3 regions of the Paenibacillus sp. FSL R5-0908 genome follow, and region 2 is predicted to be linked to each of the others. Evidence: riboswitches for the same ligand, from Rfam matches in the RefSeq annotation. Region 2 holds a riboswitch; each other region holds the start of a gene.
The links. A riboswitch is a leader RNA that binds a small molecule or an ion and turns the genes downstream of it on or off. The one in region 2 is predicted to bind cyclic di-AMP.

Region 1: it holds a riboswitch for cyclic di-AMP, as region 2 does, so the genes downstream of both, MKZ09_RS28550 (alpha/beta fold hydrolase) here and MKZ09_RS28090 (TrkH family potassium uptake protein) in region 2, are expected to answer to the same signal.
Region 3: it holds a riboswitch for cyclic di-AMP, as region 2 does, so the genes downstream of both, MKZ09_RS00540 (C40 family peptidase) here and MKZ09_RS28090 (TrkH family potassium uptake protein) in region 2, are expected to answer to the same signal.

What each region holds. Positions count from the first base shown of each region.
Region 1 is NZ_JBBOUV010000001.1:6,306,699-6,314,674, reverse strand. Features, by position in the region: gene MKZ09_RS28575 (endo-1,4-beta-xylanase) at 1-489, shown strand, start outside; gene MKZ09_RS28570 (alpha-glucuronidase family glycosyl hydrolase) at 572-2,626, shown strand; gene MKZ09_RS28565 (Nif3-like dinuclear metal center hexameric protein) at 2,651-3,445, shown strand; gene MKZ09_RS28560 (hypothetical protein) at 3,530-3,703, shown strand; partial or broken gene MKZ09_RS28555 (glyoxalase) at 3,780-3,875, opposite strand; cyclic di-AMP (ydaO/yuaA leader) riboswitch at 4,199-4,385, shown strand; gene MKZ09_RS28550 (alpha/beta fold hydrolase) at 4,491-5,300, shown strand; gene selD (selenide, water dikinase SelD) at 5,940-7,001, shown strand; gene mnmH (tRNA 2-selenouridine(34) synthase MnmH) at 7,060-7,976, shown strand, end outside.
Region 2 is NZ_JBBOUV010000001.1:6,194,385-6,202,360, reverse strand. Features, by position in the region: gene MKZ09_RS28095 (CPBP family intramembrane glutamic endopeptidase) at 1-1,392, opposite strand, end outside; cyclic di-AMP (ydaO/yuaA leader) riboswitch at 1,713-1,890, shown strand; gene MKZ09_RS28090 (TrkH family potassium uptake protein) at 1,952-3,310, shown strand; gene MKZ09_RS28085 (potassium channel family protein) at 3,324-3,995, shown strand; gene MKZ09_RS28080 (LysR family transcriptional regulator) at 4,520-5,422, opposite strand; gene MKZ09_RS28075 (succinate dehydrogenase cytochrome b558 subunit) at 5,825-6,490, shown strand; gene sdhA (succinate dehydrogenase flavoprotein subunit) at 6,536-7,976, shown strand, end outside.
Region 3 is NZ_JBBOUV010000001.1:109,126-117,101, reverse strand. Features, by position in the region: gene MKZ09_RS00555 (M1 family metallopeptidase) at 1-1,237, shown strand, start outside; gene MKZ09_RS00550 (hypothetical protein) at 1,249-2,079, shown strand; cyclic di-AMP (ydaO/yuaA leader) riboswitch at 2,297-2,435, shown strand; gene MKZ09_RS00545 (C40 family peptidase) at 2,493-2,921, shown strand; cyclic di-AMP (ydaO/yuaA leader) riboswitch at 3,284-3,426, shown strand; gene MKZ09_RS00540 (C40 family peptidase) at 3,432-3,923, shown strand; gene MKZ09_RS00535 (GNAT family N-acetyltransferase) at 4,113-4,598, shown strand; gene MKZ09_RS00530 (c-type cytochrome) at 4,726-5,082, shown strand; gene MKZ09_RS00525 (4a-hydroxytetrahydrobiopterin dehydratase) at 5,164-5,451, opposite strand; gene MKZ09_RS00520 (hypothetical protein) at 5,680-5,973, opposite strand; gene motA (flagellar motor stator protein MotA) at 6,180-6,980, shown strand; gene motB (flagellar motor protein MotB) at 6,964-7,779, shown strand; gene rluF (23S rRNA pseudouridine(2604) synthase RluF) at 7,892-7,976, opposite strand, start outside.

The sequences.
Region 1 (7,976 bases), 110 kb from region 2:
TTATTCTACAACGACTATAACGAGTCTAATCCGCTTAAGCGCGACAAAATCTATAAAATGGTGAAGTCGCTGCTGGAACAAGGAGTGCCGATCCATGGCGTCGGATTGCAAGCCCACTGGAATCTATACGATCCGAGCTTAGACGATATACGTGCTGCTATTGATAAGTATGCATCTTTAGGGCTTCAGCTCCAATTGACAGAGCTGGATGTGTCCATGTTCCGTTTCGATGACAAACGAATCGATTTAAAGGTTGCACCTGCCGAACTGCTCGAGCTGCAGGCAGAGCGGTATGAAGCGATGTTTGCTCTGTTGAAAGAATACCGCGACGTGATTAGCTCAGTCACTTTCTGGGGAGCAGCGGATGACTATACATGGCTGGACGGCTTCCCTGTTCGGGGCCGGAAAAATTGGCCGTTTCTATTCGATGAGCAGCATAATCCTAAGCCAGCTTATCACCAATTGCTTAACGCTGTCACCAAATCATAGAGCGGGTAACCTGCTCAAGCTTGCGAATTATGAACCCGTCCTTTTCAATCCAGGGCGGGTTATTTATACGGGAGGAATAAACATGACCAATACCGCTTATGAGGCTTGGCTCAACTATGGCCAGCTGAAATCTGGATCTCTATACAATCAATATATAAATTGGTGTGGTGAGCTGGTTGTAACGGAGGACAATGAGACGATTCAGGCCGCAGCCGCGGAATTCATACAGGGGATGACCTCTATGCTGGGCAAGGCACCACTGCTCACAGCGCAACCAGAAGGACCGTGTATCGTTATAGGAACCTTCCAAGGGGGGAATCCGTTAATTGGTAGAGTATTCGGAGGAGAGCGAACCGATTCACTGGGTGCTGAAGGTTTCCTTATACGTACAAACGCTACTGAGCAATGTGTCGCTATCGGTGCTTCAACGCCTGTTGGAATATTGTATGGCGTATTCCATCTGTTACGGCTGATAGGAACAGAAAGCGAGATAGACGCTCTGAATTTGTCTATGAGTCCTGTGAACGGCCTGCGAATGATTAATCACTGGGATAATTTTGATGGCAGTATTGAACGTGGCTATGCTGGACGGTCCTTTTTTTACGAGTCCAATCAATTTCTTAACGATACAAAGCGGCTGCGTGATTATGCCAGATTGATGTCCTCTGTGGGAATCAACGCGATTTCGATTAACAATGTGAATGTTCATGAGCTTGAATCTCTATTTATAACGGAGCAATATTTGCCTGATATCGCGTTAATTGCAGGTATATTCCGCGTATACGGAATTAAGCTATTCCTCAGTGCTAACTTCGCCAGCCCGATACAGATCGGAGCATTGGAGACAGCTGATCCACTGGACCCAGCGGTGCGGCAATGGTGGAAAGATAAGGCTGGTGAGGTTTATCGAGCGATACCTGATTTTGGCGGGTTTGTAGTCAAAGCGGATTCAGAAAATCGACCAGGGCCATTCACTTACGGGCGTGACCATGCCGATGGCGCTAATATGCTGGGAGAAGCACTGGAGCCGTTTGGCGGAATCGTGATTTGGCGTTGTTTCGTATATAACTGCAAGCAGGATTGGCGTGACCGTAAGACAGATCGGGCCAGAGCAGCGTATGATCATTTCAAACCATTGGATGGCCGGTTTAATGATAATGTAGTGCTGCAAATCAAGAATGGACCGATGGATTTTCAAGTTAGAGAACCGGTATCTCCGCTGTTTGGCGCACTGGAACATACCAATCATCTGATGGAGTTTCAGATTGCTCAAGAATATACGGGGCAGCAGCGGCATCTCTGTTATCTGGTTCCACAGTGGAAAGAAGTCCTTGATTTCAATACTTATGCCAAAGGGCAAACTACGCTTGTGAAACATATTGTGGACGGATCGGTGTGGGGAAATAAGTATAATGGTGTGGCTGCTGTAACTAATGTCGGGGATGACATGAACTGGACGGGGCACGGGTTAGCTCAAGCTAATCTGTATGGATATGGGAGATTAATTTGGAATCCGGAGCTGACGGGAAAAGAAATAGCTGAGGAATGGATTCGCCTTACCTTTGGCACTGATAAAGGTCTGGTGGCTGCTATTCGCGGGATGTTAATGGACTCATGGAGGATTTACGAATCTTACACAGCTCCATTAGGTGTGGGCTGGATGGTTAATCCGGATCATCATTATGGACCAAATGTGGATGGATATGAATACGCCAAGTGGGGAACGTACCATTATGCGGATCATAAGGGCATTGGTGTAGATCGTTCGGTCAAATCGGGAACGGGTTATAGCGGACAGTATATGGGTCTTAATGCATCAAATTATGAGAATCTAGCGTCTTGTCCAGAAGAGCTGTTGCTGTTCTTTCATCATGTTCCATACACGCATGTTCTGCAATCGGGTCAAACTATTATTCAGCATATCTACGATACTCATTTCGAGGGGGCTGAGCAGGCTGCACAGCTTCTAGCGACATGGGAATCACTTGAAGGCAGCATGGATAGTGGATTGTATATACAAGTGAAGCACCGTCTTGAAGAGCAAGCAGAGCATGCGCAGGAATGGAGAGATCGGATCAATACGTATTTTTACCGCAAGAGCGGAATTGAGGATTTTAAAGGCAGAAAGATTTATTAGATTTCGATTCGAGGGATGATGATAGTGAACCTCACGATTAGAGCGATTTTGGAAGATTTAATGGGAACTGTGGAGCAGGTAGAAGGCACTGTGGATATTTTGAACCCAGGGGAACCGGAAACTGAAGTCACAGGGATTATTACGGCCTTTTCTGCCACGCAAAATATTGTGGAGCAAGCAATAGCGTTAGGAGCCAATTTGCTGATCACGCATGAAGGTGTATTTTATAGCCATTATGCAGCGAGCGAGTGGTTAGAAGGTGATCCAGTTTATCATGCGAAAAAAAGTCTGATCGGACATTCCCCAATAGCTATTTTTCGTTATCATGATTATTGGCATCGGCAAGAGCCAGATGGGATTATGATTGGTTTGCTGCGAGAGCTGGATTGGTCAGACTATGTGGAAGAGCAGCAAGCGGCTGCTACGATTCTCACTATTCCTGCTATGACTGTAATGGAAGCTGCTCAGTATATTAAAAGTAAGCTAGGCATCTCTTATGTACGCGCTGCTGGTGACCTGTCTCTGTCCTGCAAACGCGTAGGGATATTAGTAGGTTACAGAGGAGGCGGGACGATGGCTATTCCGCTTTTTAATGATCACAATCTTGATTTAATTATCGCTGGAGAGGGACCAGAGTGGGAGACTCCGGAATATGTGCGGGATGCAGGGCACCAAGGCAGATCTAAAGCACTCATCATGTTAGGTCATGCGGAGAGTGAAGCGCCGGGAATGAAATATTTAGCTGAAATCTTAGCAGACAAATATCCCATGCTTCCTACCCGGTTCATTGCTGAACAACCCATCTATCAGATGGTTTAATCTGGGGAAATTAAGAGTACGGAATAAATAAACATATTATGGAGAAAATGAAGGGAAACAGGTCACTGAGAAAGGAGTGTTTCAATGGAAATTCCTTTGGAGGCTGATGAAGTATTAAGTCGGATCAAAAAGCTGCAAAGCGACGGAAGCTCGATCAGTAAAAAACAAGTAAAGCAAAGCGACCCAGAGCTTATGAGAAGTGCGCTGTTCTTTTTTCCAAGCTGGGAGCATGCATTGAAAAACGCCGATCTTTTGTAGCCATAGTATTGTAAAAGGGAGCTAAGTGGACAGGGAATATCTCTGATTCTGCTTAGCTTTTTTCTTTTTTATGAAATCATTCGTGCTGTTCATGTGAAATAATATTAACAAGCTTGCCAAACGGATCGCGGACATAGAAACGACGAACACCCCAAGGTTTAGAAACTGGCCCAATATTGGTGATGATTCGTTTGACCCTCATTTCATGCCTCCATTGAAAGGACGATTTTAGTATTCATTTTTATTGGAGATTGTCGTTTCTTATTAAATAGGAAAGTACTGGTGAATTACTCCTATTTTCGCTTGCTTCAGAGCTGTTTTTCTAAAGAAAACGAGTAAACAAGAGCAAACGAAAGAGAAAATGAAGAGTATGCTTAATATGAAATGAAAAGCATTGCTTTCAACATTATTTTGACCAGAGCCCTCCTTTACAAGCAAACCTTACAAGAGTATGATTCATCTCAGAACTGACAATTATCTTAAATTTACAATTACATAAGCAATCCGCTTAATTTCCGTTTCTGGAAAGCGGGGGAACCAACAACTGGCAGCCGATGTGAGAGTCGGCACTGGTTATGGGGTGAATCCTGTTCCGGGTGCATAATATGCATCCCTACAGGTAGGGCAACTCTCACTGCCCGAATCCGACAGCTAACCTCGTAAGCGTATGGAGAGAGGATGAATGGCGTGTTTAGTGATGAATAGCCACAGAGAATCCCTCTGTGGTTTTTTGCTGCGTTTTTAAGCAGATATAGTCGTAGAATTTATTATGAAAGAGGTGTTACCTTTGCCTATCGCTAAACTGAACGGAACTTCGCTCTATTATGAAATCAATGGAACTGGCACTCCGGTTGTGTTTATCCATGGACATGGATTAACACACAGTATGTTCAAACCACAGCTGGAGTATTTTTCCGATAAATATAAAGTGATTTTGTGCGATTTACGGGGGAATGGCAAGTCTGGTAAACTGCTGGAGGCCCCACATGAGATTATTGAGACGCAATGTCTGGATCTAATTATGCTGTTGAATGACCTAGGTATCCGTGAAGCAGTTTTTGTAGGAATCGCTTATGGTGGCTTAGTCGTTCAGCATATTGCCAAACAATATCCTGAGCGTGTAAAAGCCATTGTTGTCGCGGATAGCTTTTGTAGGACTCACGGATCAACAATAGTAGGGAAAATACAAACTATGGCAGCATATTGCAGTTTACTAATGTATTATCTCCCAAGCGAGCTGGTGTTGCCTTCGATTCGGATGATGTACCGAGAGCGCTGGAGTCTGGCCTACAATGAGATTAGAAGAGGGCTGCTGGACAAACGTCCCCGTGAGCTATACCGGCAAAGGCTGGCCACGAGCCATGTTGATTACACCAGGTGTTTAAAGGCTTTTAAACGTCCCGCTTTATGTATTGTAGGGGACTTTAATGAATTTGGAGTGAATTGTATGAAGGAAATGGTGTCTCAGCTGCCACAGGCGCAGTTGGCGATTATTCCGAACGCATTAGATCCAAGTAATCTGTGCCAGCCGGAGCAATTCAATGCGATTCTTCAGCGTTTCTTGGAGAAGCAGCAGGGCAGTCAGCAGATTAGTTGATCCCTTTACAAGCGAAGCGTTTAAGTGAGAAAATAGGCGTCCCATAGCCAGGAGATGAGCTGGCTGTGGGACGTCCTTCTGGGAAGAACTTTAGGGAAATCCTCCCTAAAATGATCGACAGCATGGCTCCTAGAACGTAGATTAGGGAAATCCTCCCTAAAATGAAGGAGATTATGGCTCCTAGAACGTGAATTAGGGAAAACTTCCCTAATAATAGGATGCTTTTAGCCATAAATGGGTATTTGCATGAATTTTTAGGGAGAAATTCCCTAAAAACCTCATTTTAAAGCGATTATCGATGAATATTAGGGAGGATTTCCCTAATATAATGGATATCTAACTAAAGGCTGGCTCATCAGTAGTGAAATCTACGAATGAGCCAGCCTTTAGTATTTTACCAACCGGTGGATGTTGAACATTTACAAGCATATTGTAGCTAGAACGCCACTTAATGTACCTACCCTACCACAGCACCAAATATAGCTCACCCGACGTGGGAAGAACAGTAGACCCTAAGTAGTGAAGGTAAGTGTATAGAGAGAGGTGTAATAAGCAACGCATCTGCAACTCTTGCATTTTGTGCAATGCGATCTACTCGTGTAAGATTAAGATAATTCATACCAAAGGAGCTGAGTCATGATGTCTCAAGCTGAAACCATAAAACTGACTTCATTATCTTCAAAAGGGGGCTGCGGCTGCAAAATCGGTCCCGCCGATCTCATGCAGGTTATTCGTAGTCTGCCACCAACTGTTCCTAACCCGGATCTACTTGTAGGTCTTGATACTAGTGATGATGCAGGGGTGTATCGTTTAAGTGATGAATTAGCGTTAGTGCAAACTGTTGATTTTTTCACGCCGATCGTGGATGATCCCTATTCATTTGGTCAAATTGCAGCAGCCAATGCATTAAGTGATATTTATGCGATGGGTGGAAAGCCGCTTACGGTGCTTAATATTGTGGCTTTTCCTATTTCTGTTTTAGATAAAAGCGTTCTTGGTGATATTTTGCGCGGCGCGGCGGATAAAGTACAGGAAGCAGGAGCTACTCTTGTGGGCGGACATTCCATCGACGATAAAGAGCCCAAATTCGGATTGGCCGTTACGGGCCTTGTGCATCCTGACAAAGTAAGAACGAATGCGGGCGCCAAGGTGGGAGACAAGCTGATTTTAACGAAGCCTATCGGAGTGGGGATCTTAACAACTTCCATTAAAAAGGATCAGCTATCTCCTGAAGAAACCACACGCCTCACGACAGTAATGTCTACTTTGAATAAAAAAGCGGCTGAAATCATGGAGCCTTATGATGTACATGCTTGTACAGATGTTACCGGATTTGGGCTACTGGGACATGCCTCGGAAATGGCAAAAGGAAGTAACCGCGGACTGATTATTCGTCAAGGCGATGTACCGATGCTGCCAAGAGTAAGAGAGCTTGCGGAGCAGGGATTTGTTCCAGGAGGCACTAAGAATAACTTTGCCCATTTGGAAGGCAGTATTCTTTATCCGGAAGAGATGGACCAACTAAGCCGCTATATTCTATGTGACGCTGTGACTTCTGGCGGATTGCTGATCTCTGTGACCCCTGAACAAAGCGAAGATTTGCTAAAAACGTTAGTAGATGCAGGGGTAGAAGCGGCATTGATCGGAGAGGTAACAGAAGAGCATCCGGGTCAGATTACGGTTATAGCTGCTGCGAAATAATCATTGTATACCGGCTTAGAGCAAATTATGAAGGTTAGCCACCAGAGGAGAGAGCATATTGTTTCAGGACATTACACTGGAAGAACTTAGAGTGTTAAAAAACAAGAAGCAGATCACCATTATTGATGTTAGATCTCCTTCTGAATATAAAGATGCAACGCTGCCGGATAGTTTGAATATTCCCTTTTTTGATGATCAGGAACGGGCTGAAGTAGGGACGTTGTATAAACAGACAAGTGTGCAGGCCGCGAAAGAACGCGGTTTGGAGATTGCTGCGGCAAAACTTCCTTCTTTTGTAAAAGAATTTGCCGCGATTCAAGGGGACAAAGCTGTATTCTGCTGGAGGGGAGGTATGCGCAGCCGTACAACTGCGACCGTACTCTCTTTAATGGATATTCATGCTTACCGGCTGATAGGCGGCTATAAGGCTTATCGTAAATGGGTGCTCGACGAATTGGAGTCCTATGAATTCAAGGCGAAGTCTTATGTGATACACGGAAATACGGGTACAGGCAAAACCAACCTGCTACACCGCCTGAAAGTGCATGGCTACCCCGTACTGGATTTGGAAGGGATGGCAGGTCATCGTGGTTCTATTTTTGGTGAGATCGGCCTTCGTGCAAACAATCAAAAAACGTTCGATAGTCTTCTTTTGGAGGAGTTAATTAAGATCGGGGATTCTCCTTATGTACTATTTGAAGCGGAGAGCAAAAAGATTGGTAAGATAGTGATGCCCCCGTTTATGACCGAGCAAAAAGAGATCGGAACACAGATCTGGATTGAGATGCCTCTGCAAGCCAGAGTGCAGCAAATCCTTGAGGATTACCGGCCAGAAGAGTACAAGGAGCAGTGTATTTCTGCATTTCGGAGTATCAAATCCCGAATTCATATCCCTGTTGCAGCAGAAATCGAACGATGCTTGCAGGCGGATTTGTTCGGTGAAGCTGTGGCGCTGCTGTTAGAGTATTACTACGA
Region 2 (7,976 bases):
ATGGCCAAACGCCCAAACCAGTGTGGTGATCAAGCAAGCAACAAAAGTGTTCCGGAATACCTTTTTCAGCATAGGAATTCCGAAAAAGCGATAAATGGCTTCCTCAGATAAACCAGCGAGCCATGCGACGATAGGCAAAAGCCAAGCATATCTCATGTTATAAGGAGATTGGGTGGCGTCTGTAGTGGACCAATTGTGCAAGGTAAACGATAATATGATGAACATAACCGTCTGCACCCCTAGCAGAACGAAAGCCCAGATGTATCCAGCCCGGATACTATCCAATACATATTGTCCATAGCCGGGCTCTTTGGCGCGGGGCCAAGGGTTCATGCCTTCCTCTTTTCGCCATAGGCCATTGCCGCCCACTAAAGAGAAGTAGAGCAAGGAGGACATCAGCAGGCTGTACAAGGCATAAATGATAAACATAATGACAGAGGTAATCTGTGCTTCTAGCCCTTCGCCCGTAGATTCAGGCAGCATATTATAGGTGCTGATCATCATGATTACAAAATAGGCTGAGCTCAGGAATACTCCACGTTTAAAGGAAGTGTGCTCTCTTCTAAGAATACTGTAGACGAGTGCCAGAATTCCTAAAATCAGTGTGGGTATACCGTAACCGAATAATGTTAGCTTTTCCGCTAAAGAAGTCTGTCCTTGTACGTAGGAGGTATGCCAAGCCGGTGCAGTGAAGCCGGCATTAAAGCTGGATACCTGCTCTCCACTGAAATCAAAATAATAGTGCAATAAGGATTCGCCGACCTGAACAGTACTATCCGTATACACTAGCCCATGGCTTCCTGTATTCGATTCAATTTGTAGCTTGGCAGGATTTACTTCCCATTCCTGAAGCCAAGGACGAGCAAGATTCTCCTTCTGCGCTAGAGTGAGGTCAGCTCCCTTGTCCTCTTTTGCACCAACGGAAGCGATGCCTGACCCCTCTTCAGAGGCAACTTTTGCAGCCTTTGAGAAAGCGACAATCTTACCGTTATACATATTGAGGTCAACAATGATTTGCGGCTCTTGCTCCGCTGACGGAGTAAGCGTTGCACGAAAGACATCAAAAGGATATTTTTGATCCAATTTTTTCTTGGTGTAGTCCTCCACAAGCTTCTCGCGAGACATATAACCATAAAAGGAAGAGTCCGTCTCGTAAAGTACATTCCATTGATCGTTTGGTGCTTCGGTGTAGTTGAGCTTTTGTTCTGCAAATAATATGGCTTGGTCACGGGCTTCTGCCTTGCTAATGACGGTGGTATCTTCACCTGTAGGGCTACTAAGCAGTGAAGGGGAAATCTGAAACATAATAAATAGAATAAGACCGATAATGCCCGAGATGATGAGCCTCTTGGAGAGGGCACGTTGCTGTAAGGGCTGGCCGACGGGATTCATGTAACGCCTCCTTGTTATGTACTGACAATGTTATGTTCCATTATAGTATTAGTGCCTGGTTGGTTACAAAAAACATTATATGTTCTTTTTATGGGTAATAGAGATAGTATAGAATAGCCATGTGAATTTATACCATGAATTTTATCGTGTTCATTTCAGCATGAATGGTGAGAATCGGTGTAATTGCAGGGAAAACACGGAAAAGTGATGAGAAAAGGCACTCCTTTTGATGCAGTCTCTTTAAACCGCATTTTTTCATGTGAATGAGCATTAATTGTGTCTTTGTGAATTCACTAAATAACGTATATAATTTGTATGCAATTGTATAGTAGCCGAATTTCTGGTGAAAACGGGGGAACCATAAGAAGTGATGAAAAGTGGAGTGTACACGATAAATGGCACTTTCATCAGGGGTGAATTTCGTTCTAGGAACGAATAGGGCAGCCTGCATAGTCCGAATCCGTCAGCTAACCTCGTAGGCTAATTTACTGCAGGAACCAAGTCAGCATTGGTTTTCCAGTGCTTTTTTTGTTGGAATTTTTGATAAGAAGGTGAGCAAATGGCTTCACAGTTTCGTAGGATTTCTGAATTTAAGTTTCTAAAGCTCTCGCCGCCGCAGATACTGGTGCTGGGTTTTGCATCGATTATTTTGATAGGGGCCTTGCTGCTTATGCTCCCCATCTCAAGCACAAGCGGGAATTCCGTGAAATTTATTGATGCATTATTTACTTCAACTTCGGCAACCTGTGTAACAGGGCTTGTTGTGCTGGATACCGGAACTTCGTTCACGATTTTTGGGAAAACCGTAATTATGATCCTAATCCAGATCGGCGGCTTAGGTTTTATGACCATGGCCACTCTATTTTCACTGGTGTTAAAGCGTAAAATATCTTTGCGGGACAGGCTAATCCTACAGGAAGCCATGAATCAAGGCTCTATGGAAGGAATTGTGCGACTGATCCGGAGAGTCCTTATATATTCTCTTGTCATAGAAGGCTGTGCCGCTTTGCTGCTGTCTATTCGCTGGGCTTTTGATATGCCGTTGGGAAAAGCGATTTATTATGGCATATTTCATGCGGTGTCTATGTTTAATAATGCGGGGTTCGATATTTTTGGGGATTTTCGCAGTTTAACTGATTACGTATATGATCCGCTTGTGAATATTATTGTGATGTTTCTGATTGTCTCCGGCGGGATTGGTTTTATTGTAATGTCAGATCTGGTGGAGTTTCGGGTAACCCGCAGGCTGTCTCTACATAGTAAAGTTGTCCTGTCCACCAGTACAGGGCTGATTCTGATCGGAGCTCTGGTTATTTTTATATTCGAGTTTACTAACACTCGTACCCTGGGTTCACTGAATTTTGGCGGTAAAATATTATCGGCCTTCTTTCAATCCGTTTCTCCCCGTACGGCTGGCGCGAACACAGTTGATATTGCTGGACTTCGGCAGGCTACACAATTTTTTATAGTGATTCTTATGTTTATTGGTGCTTCTCCGGGCTCAACGGGCGGCGGGATCAAGACAACAACCTTTACGATGATGATTGGTGCTGTAATTGCTATGCTGCGTGGACGGGAAGATGTTGTGTTGTTCCGTTATCGGCTGGCTCAGGAGCGCATCTACAAGGCATTAACGATCACGCTGCTGGCTTTGTTGTTAATCGCCTCTGTGTCGATGATACTCTCCACAACTGAAGACAGTAATTTCTTGGCAATCTTGTTTGAGACGACCTCCGCCTTTGCTACGGTAGGACTGACTATGGGGCTAACTCCGGAACTGTCAGCGATCGGTAAGATTCTACTCTGTCTGACGATGTTTGCAGGTCGGCTAGGTCCACTAACCTTAGCGTATGCACTCGGTCCCAAACAGGGTAAACCATTGTATAAGTATCCGGAAGGTAAAATAATTATTGGATAGGAGTTAATTAGAAATGAAAGCACAGCAATTTGTAGTAATCGGCTTAGGTCGCTTCGGTTCAAGCCTGGCGCTTGAGCTGATGGAAATGGGCTACGAGGTGCTCGGCATTGACCACCATGAAGAACGCGTGGAGGAAATGAGCGATCAGTTGACGCATACGGTAGTAGCAGATGCTACAGATGAGGGGATTATGCGCTCGCTTGGTGTACGGAACTTTGATTGTGGGATTGTTGCGATTGGTGACAATATGGAGAGAAGCATTCTGGCGGCCATTTTGTTGAAGGAGATTGGAGTCAAGCAAGTGGTGGCTAAGGCAATCTCCATCCTTCATGGCCGCGCACTGTCGCGGCTGGGGGTTGATCGGGTTATTTTTCCGGAGCGGGATATGGGGATTCGTGTGGCACACCAGCTGGTGACGCCCAATTTGCTGGATTATATTGAACTGTCCAAGGATTATAAAATTGTCGAGCTGACCGTACCGTCCTGCATGAACGGCAGAAGCTTGTCTGATTTAAACACAAGAGCTAAATATGGCTGCAGTATTGTTGCCCTAAATAGGGAAAGTGGAATAATCGTCGCTCCAACTGCCCATGATTATTTGAGTGAAGGCGATGTTATGGTACTCATTGGTCCTAATGAAAGTATTGACCGTTTTGAGAGTGAAGTTGTGAACCAAGAATCATAGGAAAAGAAGCTGACTCAAAAGTAGTGAATTCTACTTGGGGGCAGCTTCTTTTTTATGGAGTAAAGAGTAGGAAACGTAATGGATTTTACTATGCCATATGACTATAGACCACGCGTAGTGTTCTAAGATATTGGTTTGGGCGGTGGATGATTTGTTAGGTGTGATATTCGTACGGCTGTAGTAGATGATTTGTGGTATCTGTGACGGTGGAATATGGGCGATATGCGTTCTTTGTTTGTACGATGTATAGAGTGGGTGTGAACTAATTAGGGAAAACCTCCCTAAAAATAGCCGCTATTCGCTCTAAATGAACGACATTAGGGAATTCCTCCCTAATAAACAGAGGGATTCCTTTATTAGTTACTGAATCAGCCGAAAATTAGGGAAGTTTTCCCTAATTTTAAGTCTGTTGAACAGAAATCTCTAAATTTCAGGGAGAAATTCCCTAATTACGCTATAAGTGCTTCACTTATTGCCTCATCTGGAGATCACTAGGTGCGCACCTTGATTCATTTGGTCCGGCTTTACTGCTCACGTTCTGTCAGAAACATCTCTTCGGTAACTTGCACCAGACTGCGAGCCGCCGTGCTCATGCTTCCATCGTCACGGTAAATCAGGCAGGTGGTCCTTTGAGTCTGCTCCAGCTCCTTGATATGTAAGGACACCAGCCCGCCGCCGTTCAGCAGCTCTGGACGCAGATAAGACTTTGGCAGTAACGCAGCCGCTTTGACAGTCGGAAGCAGCCGCACGATGGCTTCGAAGGAGTCAATCTCCATACGCACATCGGGATCAATCCCGCAGCGCTGGAATAGATCGTCCGTCAGACGCCGGTACCAGGTCCCCTTTGAGAAGAGAATCATAGGCAGCCGGGATAGATGATCCATGGTTAGCTTGGAAGATAAATTTAAAGGATGCTGCTCTGAGACGACCAGTCGCAGTTGATCCTCAAACAGAGAAATGCAGCGTAACCCGGGTTCTTGAATAGAGGAAGCGATCAGACCTACATCTGATTTTCCCTCACTAACTGAGGATACGATCTCATGCGTTCGGCCTGTGATCAGCTTCAGCTCTGCAGTCGGATATTTATCCATATAAGCGTTTACCAGCGGCGGAAGCGTGGTCTGCAGAGAGGTAAGACTAGCCCCCAAGGTGACAAGCCTTGGCTCCCCCTCTTTGAATTTAGAAAGGGCTTCCAGAAACTTGGAACGCTGCTGCCGTTGTTCAAGCGCATAGGAATAAGTGAGACGCCCAACCTCGGTTAACTCCAGTCGTTTGCCATAACGATTAAACAGTGCGACCCCCAGACGTTCCTCGAGTTTAGAAATTTTGCGAGACAAGGCGGGCTGGGATAGATTGAGCTGGCGTGAGGCCCGGTTTAAGCTGGAATGTTCCACAACTGCTGCAAAAACATCTAAATCGTCAAACATAATTGAGTTCCTCTCCTAATGCGATGTACGATCAGTAGTGATGAAATTCATAGCCGTAAGAGTAACTGTTCTTATTACATAAGGAAAATCAGGTTATGTCGGAAAATGTTGTTTTGCTAAATGAGAATTATTATCATATAAAATCTATTCTTATGCGTTTATTGTATAACGTTTAATAATTAGATTGCAATTCCCTTATAAGCGAAAAAAGAGTAACATGAAAAGTGACACAAGATATTCACATTTTGTGAAAAATAAAACTAAGTCCGGTAAACTCTAGGATAACGGTAAATTAAGGAATTATGTCATTGGATTGTCAACGTTATCCTGTGTCAAATGTAGTTCCGGCGGTGAATACCCATTAATGAAAACGCTGTTTTAATCGGAAAGGGGTTACTTTGTATGAAAGGATTTTATTCCAGAAAGATTCATTCCTTGCTAGGCGTTATCCCACTTGGAGCCTTCTTCATTGAGCACATGATGACGAATTTTGCGGCTGTAGAGGGTGGCGCTTCCGGTTTCACTGACAGCGTGTTATGGCTGAACAGCCTGCCGCTCGTCTTCTTCCTGGAATTGTTCGGTATATGGCTTCCTCTGCTGTACCATGGGGTATACGGACTTTATATTGCGTATCAATCCAAGCCGAACTTGAACCGTTTCAACATTGAAAGAAACTGGCGTTACACCCTGCAACGGATTACAGGTATTGTTACCTTCATCTTTATCGTCTGGCACTTGTTCCAAACACGGGTTCAGGTGGCAGTGGGTAATGTGGAGCACGAAGAATTAGGCGGTCTGATGCATGATATCGTGACTCAGCCACTTCTGCTGACACTGTATATTATCGGTATCGTTGCTGCATGCTTCCACTTCTCGAACGGTCTCTGGTCTTTCTTGATCAGCTGGGGAATTACCGTAGGTCCACGTGCACAGCGGGTATCTTCTTACCTCTGTCTTGGCATATTTGTATTAGTAACTTTCATGTTCCTGATTTCGCTGGTTACTTTCCGTGACAGTGAATTTCAAACCGCAGCAACCATTGCCCAGTCCATAAAGACCTTCATTTAATTTAAGAATCCTTTCTGATATTTTCGATAAAAGGAGTGAACTATCATGGCAACATCCGATATCATTATCGTGGGCGGCGGCCTGGCCGGCCTGATGGCTACCATCAAGGCAGCGGAAGCCGGTGCGCATGTCCATTTATTCTCATTAGTTCCTGTAAAAAGATCACACTCCGTATGTGCGCAAGGCGGCATCAATGGCGCTGTAAATACCAAAGGTGAGGGCGACTCCCCTTGGGAGCATTTTGATGACACCGTCTATGGCGGTGACTTTTTGGCGAATCAGCCGCCGGTTAAGGCAATGTGTGAAGCTGCGCCAGGTATCATTCACCTTATGGACCGGATGGGCGTTATGTTCAACCGTACGCCGGAAGGCCTGCTCGACTTCCGTCGTTTCGGCGGAACGAAGCGGCACCGTACAGCTTTTGCCGGCGCGACAACAGGCCAACAGCTGCTGTACGCGTTGGATGAGCAGGTGCGCCGCTGGGAAGCTGAAGGTCTCGTAACTAAACGCGAGAACTGGGAGTTCCTTTCAGCTATCATCGACGACGAAGGTGTATGCCGTGGCATCAGTGCCCAAAATCTTAAGACGATGGAGATTGAGACTTTTCCTGCGGATGCTGTTATTTTGGCAAGCGGCGGGCCGGGTATTATTTTTGGCAAAACAACGAACTCCGTTATTAATACAGGGACAGCCGCAAGTGCGGTATACCAACAGGGCGTACATTATGCCAACGGAGAATTTATCCAGATTCACCCAACGGCTATTCCGGGAGATGACAAGCTCCGCCTGATGTCGGAATCGGCACGTGGCGAAGGCGGCCGTATCTGGACTTATAAAGACGGGAAACCGTGGTATTTCCTCGAAGAAAAATATCCGTCCTACGGTAACTTGGTGCCGCGCGATATTGCTACACGTGAAATTTTTAATGTGTGTGTGGATCAAGGGCTGGGCATTAATGGCGAGAACATGGTGTATTTGGACCTCTCTCATAAGGATCCGAAAGAGCTGGACGTGAAGCTTGGCGGGATTATTGAAATTTACGAAAAATTCATGGGGGATGATCCCCGTAAAATACCAATGAAGATTTTCCCGGCTGTGCACTATTCTATGGGCGGCATGTGGGTTGATTACAATCAAATGACGAACGTTCCTGGTCTTTTTGCAGCCGGAGAATGTGAATATCAATATCATGGAGCGAACCGCCTAGGTGCCAACTCACTGGTATCTGCTATTTACGGCGGTATGGTCGCAGGACCAAAGGCTGTTGAATACATTAAAGGCCTGAAGAAATCATTGCAGGATATCTCTTCATCTGTATTCGATAGCTTCCACAAAAAGCAAACGGACAAATATGAGTCTCTGTTAGCGATGTCTGGGACAGAGAATGCTTATGTGATCCATAAGGAACTGGGCGAATGGATGACCGCCAATATGACCGTGGTGCGGCACAATCCGAAGCTGGAAGCGACCATTGGCAAAATCAAAG
Region 3 (7,976 bases), 6.1 Mb from region 2:
TGATTTTGGCATCTTTAATGTAACGATTGCCGTCCCTTCCAACTATACGGTGGCTGCGACCGGATTTCCTGTAAAAAATGCCAAGCTCAAACAAGATCAGAAAATATATCAGTTCTACGCCGATGATGTCCACGATTTCGCTTGGGCCGCTTCCCCTGATTTTACAGTAGCTGAGGAAGCCTTCTCTACGCCGGAGGTGCCTGGAGTACGAATTAAGGTGTATCTCGACCCACTACACAAAGATTTAAAAGAGCGTTACCTTCAGGCTGCCAAGGCTGCCCTGACCTACTTCAGCAAATGGTATGGTCCTTATCCCTACTCTACGCTGTCTATTGTCGTCCCACCTAAGGAGGGCAACGGTGCTGGAGGAATGGAATACCCTACCCTTATTACAGCCTTTGGGGCCGCGGATTCTTCTCCAGATACCTCACTTGAAAGAACCGTCATTCATGAAATCGGCCATCAATACTTCTACGGTATGGTAGCCAGTAATGAATTCGAGGAGGCCTGGCTGGATGAAAGCTTCACTTCCTATGCCGAAGACAGACTTATGGAGCAAGAATACGGTATCAAGTCTAATTTGCCTTTACAGGCCAGCCTGGTAACTATACCTGAGCCGTTAAATCTGGAAACGTGGAAATATGCAGGGGCGGATTCCTATAGCCGAAATGTTTATATCCGCGGCAAGCTTGTACTTAAAGATATCGAACGCCAGGTAGGTACCAAAGCAATGAACAACATCATGTCCTCCTACGCTCGTAAGTTCCGTTTCGAGCATCCTGCTACGTCAGATTTTCAGAAAGTCGTTGAGAAGGTAACCAAAAAACCATGGCAGGCCTATTTCGATGATTACATTTATGGTGATGGAGCGCCTGACTTCTCAGTAGATACGATTGCTTTTAAAAAAAATAACAGCGGCGATGCCCCAAGCTACGAATCATTAGTGAAGATTTCAAACAAAGGGAGCCATTACGTTGATGTTCCCGTGAAATTCACATTCGCCGACAGCTCTTCGGTGCAGCGGGTCTGGAACGGTGAAGGAGCAGAGACTACGTTTCAATTGTTAAGCGATAAGCCTCTTCTCTCTGCTGAGATTGACCCTGAACATTCCATCTTATTGGAGAGCAAACATCTAAACAACTTTAGGCTGGCGGAAATAGAGCCCAAGACGCTCTCTCGCTGGACATTAAGTGTAACTAAACTACTTGAAACCGTGCTCGGAACTCTTGTCTGGTGAGGTGAATGATTGTGAGAACATCGATAACCCGCGGCTGGCAAAGCATGAAGGAGCAATTTTATATTTTAATTCTGCTCTTCATCTACCGACTGCTCTGGGGCTACTTTATGTATGGTTTCATCCGATCTGCTATTATTCCGATTCTACTGCGCTATCCGGATAAAGACGCCGGAGGCAGCGGTATGGGCAGACTGTTATATTATATCGAGGGACAGTTCAGCTTGAATACGAACCCTTCGATACGCACTTGGTTATGGATGCTTCTGGCGCTTGTTGTCTTGCGACTTCTGCTTTCCCCTTTCATAAGGGCAGGATTGCTGCATGAGCTCCACCAGGAGCGAAAGGGCGAGCGTGGACTGTTCTTTTTCCCTGGCATGAAGATCTATGGACTACCTGTCTTAGTCTTTAGCCTAATCGAATGGGTGCTGACCCTGCTGCCGCTTTACTGGCTTGCTCCAAAAATGTACGGGCTGTTCTTATCCTCTTTGTTTAACTACGCTTTGTTACTTCATTTAGTACCATACGTATTGGCATGGCTTATATATATTTTTATCGTGCGCCTGTTTCTTCTATATATGCAGTTTGGTTACACCGGCGGTACAGGAATGTTCTCCTCACTGTTCATCTGCTTGCGGTCACTGATTCCTGCTATAGGTGTTTCCATTGTACTTGGTGCGGGAGGCTTGCTCTTACTGCTAGTGTGCGGACTGACGGGTCTGTTCTGTCCCGGCCTACCGGCACTTATAATACGGCAAATCTCACCACTACCTTCTACGCTCTTAAAAATGTGGGGAATCTCTGCACAATATCATCTATGGCGTAGCAAAGCATTTCCACAATAAATCAACCTTATTTGACATAATAAAAAGGTCCCAATTCCTGTATTCAGGAGCTGGGACTTTTTCTCATTACGGATAACTTAAGAGTATTTGCAAAATCGTAAAAGCTCTGTTACAATAAGTCCTGTGCTATTAGTAACAATTTTGTAATCAATTGAAACGATTCCTACATAACTAAATGTATTTATCGTAAGTGTAACTGTCGAAACGTCATTCTCTGGTGCTTAACACGCCTAATTCCTTTGCACCGGGAAGTGGGGGAACCATATTTTGGGTGAATTGATCTCGCTTTACAGGGATCATAGGGAATCTTCTACCGAACCCTTAAGCTAACCTCGCAGGCCTTGGAAGGAGTACATCTTTTGAAAAGACATAATTTAAGAAAAAAATGCGTCGCTGCGGCGCTAGGACTTGTAATGGCGTTATCTATTGGTGGAGGAAGCGCCTTTGCCGACTCTAAAATGGACTCTGTAATCTCAAAGACTATTGGAGTTGCCTATAAAACCGGAGGTACAAGCACTGCCGGATTTGATTGCTCTGGATTTACAAAGTATGTATTCAAGAATGTGGGTCTTACTTTACCTCGTACATCAAAAGCTCAATATAGCGTTGGAACTGCTGTATCCAAAAGCAATCTGCGTTCTGGTGATCTAGTGTTCTTTAACACACTTGGCAATGGAGTATCCCATGTCGGCATTTATGTTGGAAACGGAAAATTCGCACAATCGTCCTCTTCGCGTGGAGTGACCATCACTTCACTCAGTCAGGCCTACTGGGCCAATCGTTATGTTGGCGCTAAAAGAGTAATGAGTACTTCAGCTTATCAAGCTGTAGCCTTCGATTGAAACCTTCCTCACAACTATAACCTCATAATTACAACTATATGAACCTGAATCTGATTATGCCCGTAATCAAATTCGGGTTTTTCTTTTTTCCATAATATATTTTTACACTATTAGAGCCCAATTGAAACACGTTTATTTGATAAAAATTGCAATTATATTAAAAATTAGGTCATTATTAACGCTTACATATGCCTTTCTACCGTAAAAATTCCAATTTTTCTGCATTAATATGTTAAAAACGATTGCCAAGCGGCTTTCTGTTTGTTACAATTAGCGCAGTGAGATTTTAGTAACATTTTTGTAATCATTAAGTTGTTATTTACAAAGGTTTTGTCATGTATTGATTACAAGCTAATCCTAATCAACAGTATGAGCCGAGTTTCCTAACTATTAGGAAAACGGGGGAACCAACTTTGGGTGAATTGACCTCCATTATATAGAGGGGTCATAGGGGACCTTCAACCGAACCCTTAAGCTAACCTCGTAGGCATTTGGAAGGGGTATACACTTTTGAAGAAGAAGTTAGCAGCAGCAGTACTAAGCTTTTCCATCATCCTCACCATCGGAGCAGGAAGCGCTTTCGCAGATTCCAAAATGGATAAAGTGATTGACAAGGCCATCGGTACTAAATACGTATCCGGCGGTATATCCACTAACGGATTTGATTGCTCCGGATTTACAATGTATGTGTTTGATAAGATTGGCATTAACCTTCCACACCAATCAGGTTCCCAATATCAAATGGGCACAGCAATCTCCCGTGATGATATAAGAGCCGGAGATCTTGTATTCTTCAATACAAGTGGCAAAGGTGTCTCCCATGTCGGCATTTATGTCGGTGAAGGTAAGTTCGCACACGCTTCTACCTCACGCGGTGTTACGATTAGCTCTCTGAGTGATAGCTACTACGTGAAACGCTACGTTGGTGCCAAGCGCATTATGAGCACAGACGCTTACCAATCGGTTGCTGCTGAATCGGAAGACAATGATGATGTGCAATAAGTAACGTACATAGGCTCTTTTCCAAGGTAACTCTTGGAGGAGAGCTTGTTTTTTTGTCTTATTACTTATTTACCCCTCTCATAATTTGTAAAACATTTCTCTCATATAAAGTTTCTGAGTCGAACCTCCCCCATTTTGTATATAATTAGTAATATAGCAATGTCCTCGTGAAAGGAGATCGATGACTTTATGATAAATCCCTCGGTAACTTTTCATGTAGTTCCTATGGAGGCAATTCACGGAGAAGCTATTTGTAAGTGGAGCTATACGCCTCCATATAATATTTATGGCTGGATGCCGTGGGAGCAGATGCAGGCTCTTGGCATCGAGTTTGGTGATCCGCAGCTCCGGGAGGAACAATATATCTCCATATTAAATGAACAAGAGGTATTGTGCGGATTCGCACAGTTGTTCCCGATGGAAGGAGTCGTTCGTTTAGGAGTTGGGATGCGCCCCGATCTATGCGGCCATGGTTTAGGCAAACTATTCGTGGATGCCATCGTCCAGACAGCCTTGAATCGTTATCCTGATCGTGAGATAGATCTAGAAGTCCTGACCTGGAACCAACGCGCCATACGAACTTATCAAAAATGTGGATTTACGATTACAGATACGTATGAACGCCGCACACCTACAGGAGATAAACCTTTTTATTGCATGGTCTATGACAAATGATATTAAATACCATATATTTCATAAGAATGATTGTATTCTCGTTCATTTTTTTGTCACAAACCCTATGATAACGCTTCACCATAAGCTATAATGTAGGGAGCAGCTTACATAGAAGGGACGAATTGGGATGCAGAAATGGATCATGAGCGGTTTGTTTTTTGCCGCCTGTGCCTTTGCGGTAGTACTCATGTTTACACTTCCGGGTAAAGAAGAGGTAGCGGAAGAAAATAAGCCCACGATGCCGGTAGTTCAACTGGACGCAGCAAAGGCAGAAGCAACCGTGAAAGCCAGCTGTATCACCTGTCACGGCGATCAGCTTCAAGGTGGAGTTGGACCAAGTCTTCAGAATGAAGGCGGCCAGCATGACGCTGAGGAAATCTACAGCATCGTCACTAAAGGACGTGGTCAAATGCCTTCCTTTAAGGAGAAGCTAGCGCCTGAAGAGATCGCCAACGTCGCACTCTGGCTCTCAGAGAAAAAGTAACCCATCAAGCAACTAAAAACGCCCGTGTATGAGATAGCTGACTATCTATGCACGGGCGTTTATTTTATGATTTTGGCTAAACTAGTGATTTTTTTCAAAGGCTTCATTAAATTCATGCGCCGCTCGAAGATCTAGAGCCGTAATCCCATCTTCTTCATTAGATTCAAGTCGCAGGGTAACTGTTTTATAATCAATCGTAATATGTGGATGATGATCGAAGGCTTCTGAAATCGTGGCTACTTCATCAACGAAAGCAATGCCCTTCATATATTGGCTGAACATATATTTTCGCACCATAACATTATTATCCAGCTTCCAGCCCTCCAGCTTAGTGATCTCCTCACGCAGTTCCTCTTCCGTAAATAACAATTCGTTTCCTCCCTTACAAAAAGTTGCAGTAAAGTGCGCAGTTCCCTTTACTTGACTTAGGCGTTAAACAAAACATCCCTTAGCTTCTGAGGTCCAAGGGATGTGCCAGGATAAAGGCGATATTTTCGATTTAATGTATTCACAAATCCCAGCGATTATAACTCGGCTTTATCAATTTTAACACGGGCTACTAACTACGGGCAAATTACGTCCCGACGTCTCCTCAACCTAAATCAAAACCACTGAAGCCAAATCCTCTTCGCCAACTAAAATATTAATGCGGTGCGTGTCCTTATCGTAAATAATTACGCCGCTCCCCACTTCAATCATAGGTTCATTACCCAACGCGAAGAAAAGATCCTCAGCCAATGCTTCCCATACCTCCAGCTTTGATTCTTGGGGTAGTTCCTGCCACTCGTCCGGATCCATCTCGAAAAATAAATATCCATCGGAAATTCGTCCGACGGCTTCGGTCAAATCCGTTAGAATTTCACCGTAATCTCTACCATGCTTTACACCCACGTATATCACTCCGTTTTCTTCACAGATGAATAATTACTTACCTTATCCATTATAGCCGAAAAAATGACTTCACAAAAAACCGAATGATGTCGATAAATAAGAATATACGTTAATTCGGTTTCGCACAGAGTGCCCTGCCGCTGTTTCAAGGATGATATACGCGGCATTGTCGGAACACATCTTAAATCTCACGGACGAGGTGCAAAATGGAAATTTCAACAATAATTGGTTTAATTTTTGGTTTGGTTGCTGTAATCTGGGGCATGATCCTCAAGCACGCTCCACTTCATGCTTTGGCCACACCTGCTGCTTACGTTATTATCTTGGTGGGTACGGCAGCTTCTATTTTCATGGCTTTTCCTTTCAACGAGGTCAAAAAGATTCCAAGTCTGTTCAAAATGATTTTTATCAAAAAGAAATTAATCAGTAAACCCGAATTAATCACTATGTTCATGGAATGGGCTTCTATCACACGGCGTGAAGGTCTGTTGGCTCTAGAATCAAAGGTCGATGAAATAGAAGATAACTTCCTCAGGAATGGCATGCGGATGATCATTGATGGAAATGATCAGGATTTTGTCCGCGATGTCCTCATGGAGGATATCCACGCCACAGAGGATAGACATAAAGCAGGAGCGCTCATTTTCTCACAGGCAGGTATGTATGCTCCTACCCTTGGGGTGCTCGGGGCGGTTATCGGCCTCATCGCCGCTCTGGCTGATATGAGTGATATGAACAAATTGGCTGCGGCAATCGGGGCTGCCTTCATCGCCACTTTGCTAGGTATCTTTACAGGTTACGTATTATGGCATCCTATTGCCAATAAGCTGAAACGTCTCTCCAAACAAGAAATCGAAGTTCGAATGATGATGGTCGAAGGTCTTTTGTCCATACAGTCCGGTGTATCTACTATTGCCATCAATCAGAAGCTTGCTGTATTCCTAACACCTTCGCAACGCGTTAAGTTAAATGAGAAGGACGGTGGATCAGGTGAGCAAAAAGACTAGACACGAAGAGCATGAAGAACATGCCGATGAATCGTGGCTGTTACCTTATTCCGACCTCATGACTCTTCTGGTGGCTCTGTTCATCGTTATGTATTCTATGAGCGCAACGGATGCCAAGAAATTTGAAGAGATGAGTCAGGCCTTCAGTTCCGCACTTAATGGCGGTACAGGTATTCTTGAAGAGCGGGCAGCAATGCCTAGTAAGACTCAAGAAGATCTGGGGAAAAATGATAAGATGGGTAGCTCTACTTCCAAGAAAGCTGAAGAAGCAGAAATGGCAAAGCTACGACAAAAGGAACAAGAGGATTTAGAGAAGCTTAAGAAACAATTCGATCAATATATTAAGAGCAACGGTCTAACGGATCTGCTCAGTACGAAGCTTAATCAATCTCAGCTAATGATTACGATCAGTGATAACGCATTGTTCGCCTCTGGCCAAGCCATTGTTAAGGATGATTCGCGGCAATTAGCTAAATCCATCTCAACGATGCTGCAACAATTCCCGGATTATGATGTAGTAGTGCAAGGGCACACCGACGATATTCCGATTTCTAATAGCAACTATTCATCCAACTGGGATCTGAGTGCGGATCGGGCACTTCAGTTCATGAAGATTTTGCTGCAGAACACGAATCTAAATCCGCGCAAATTTAGTGCGATTGGATACGGCGAGTATCATCCTATTTCGGATAATGACACAGCTACCGGCCGAAGCAAGAATCGCCGGGTAGAGGTTTCCATTATTCGCAAATATCAAGAATCCAAAGAGTTTACAGGGATTGTTCCCTCTGCTGAATAAGTGATTTCATAAGGTAATAAAAAGAGCTGTCCAAAGGTCTTAGACCCTGGACAGCTCTTTTTTGTTGCGAGTACTACATTCTATATGGACCTGTAACATTGTAATAACATTCCTACAGTAACTCGTAGTTCAGCGTAGCTCCAAGCTCTTTCTTCTCATCAGCAGACAGCTCCCGCCATTCTCCCGTTTGCAATGCC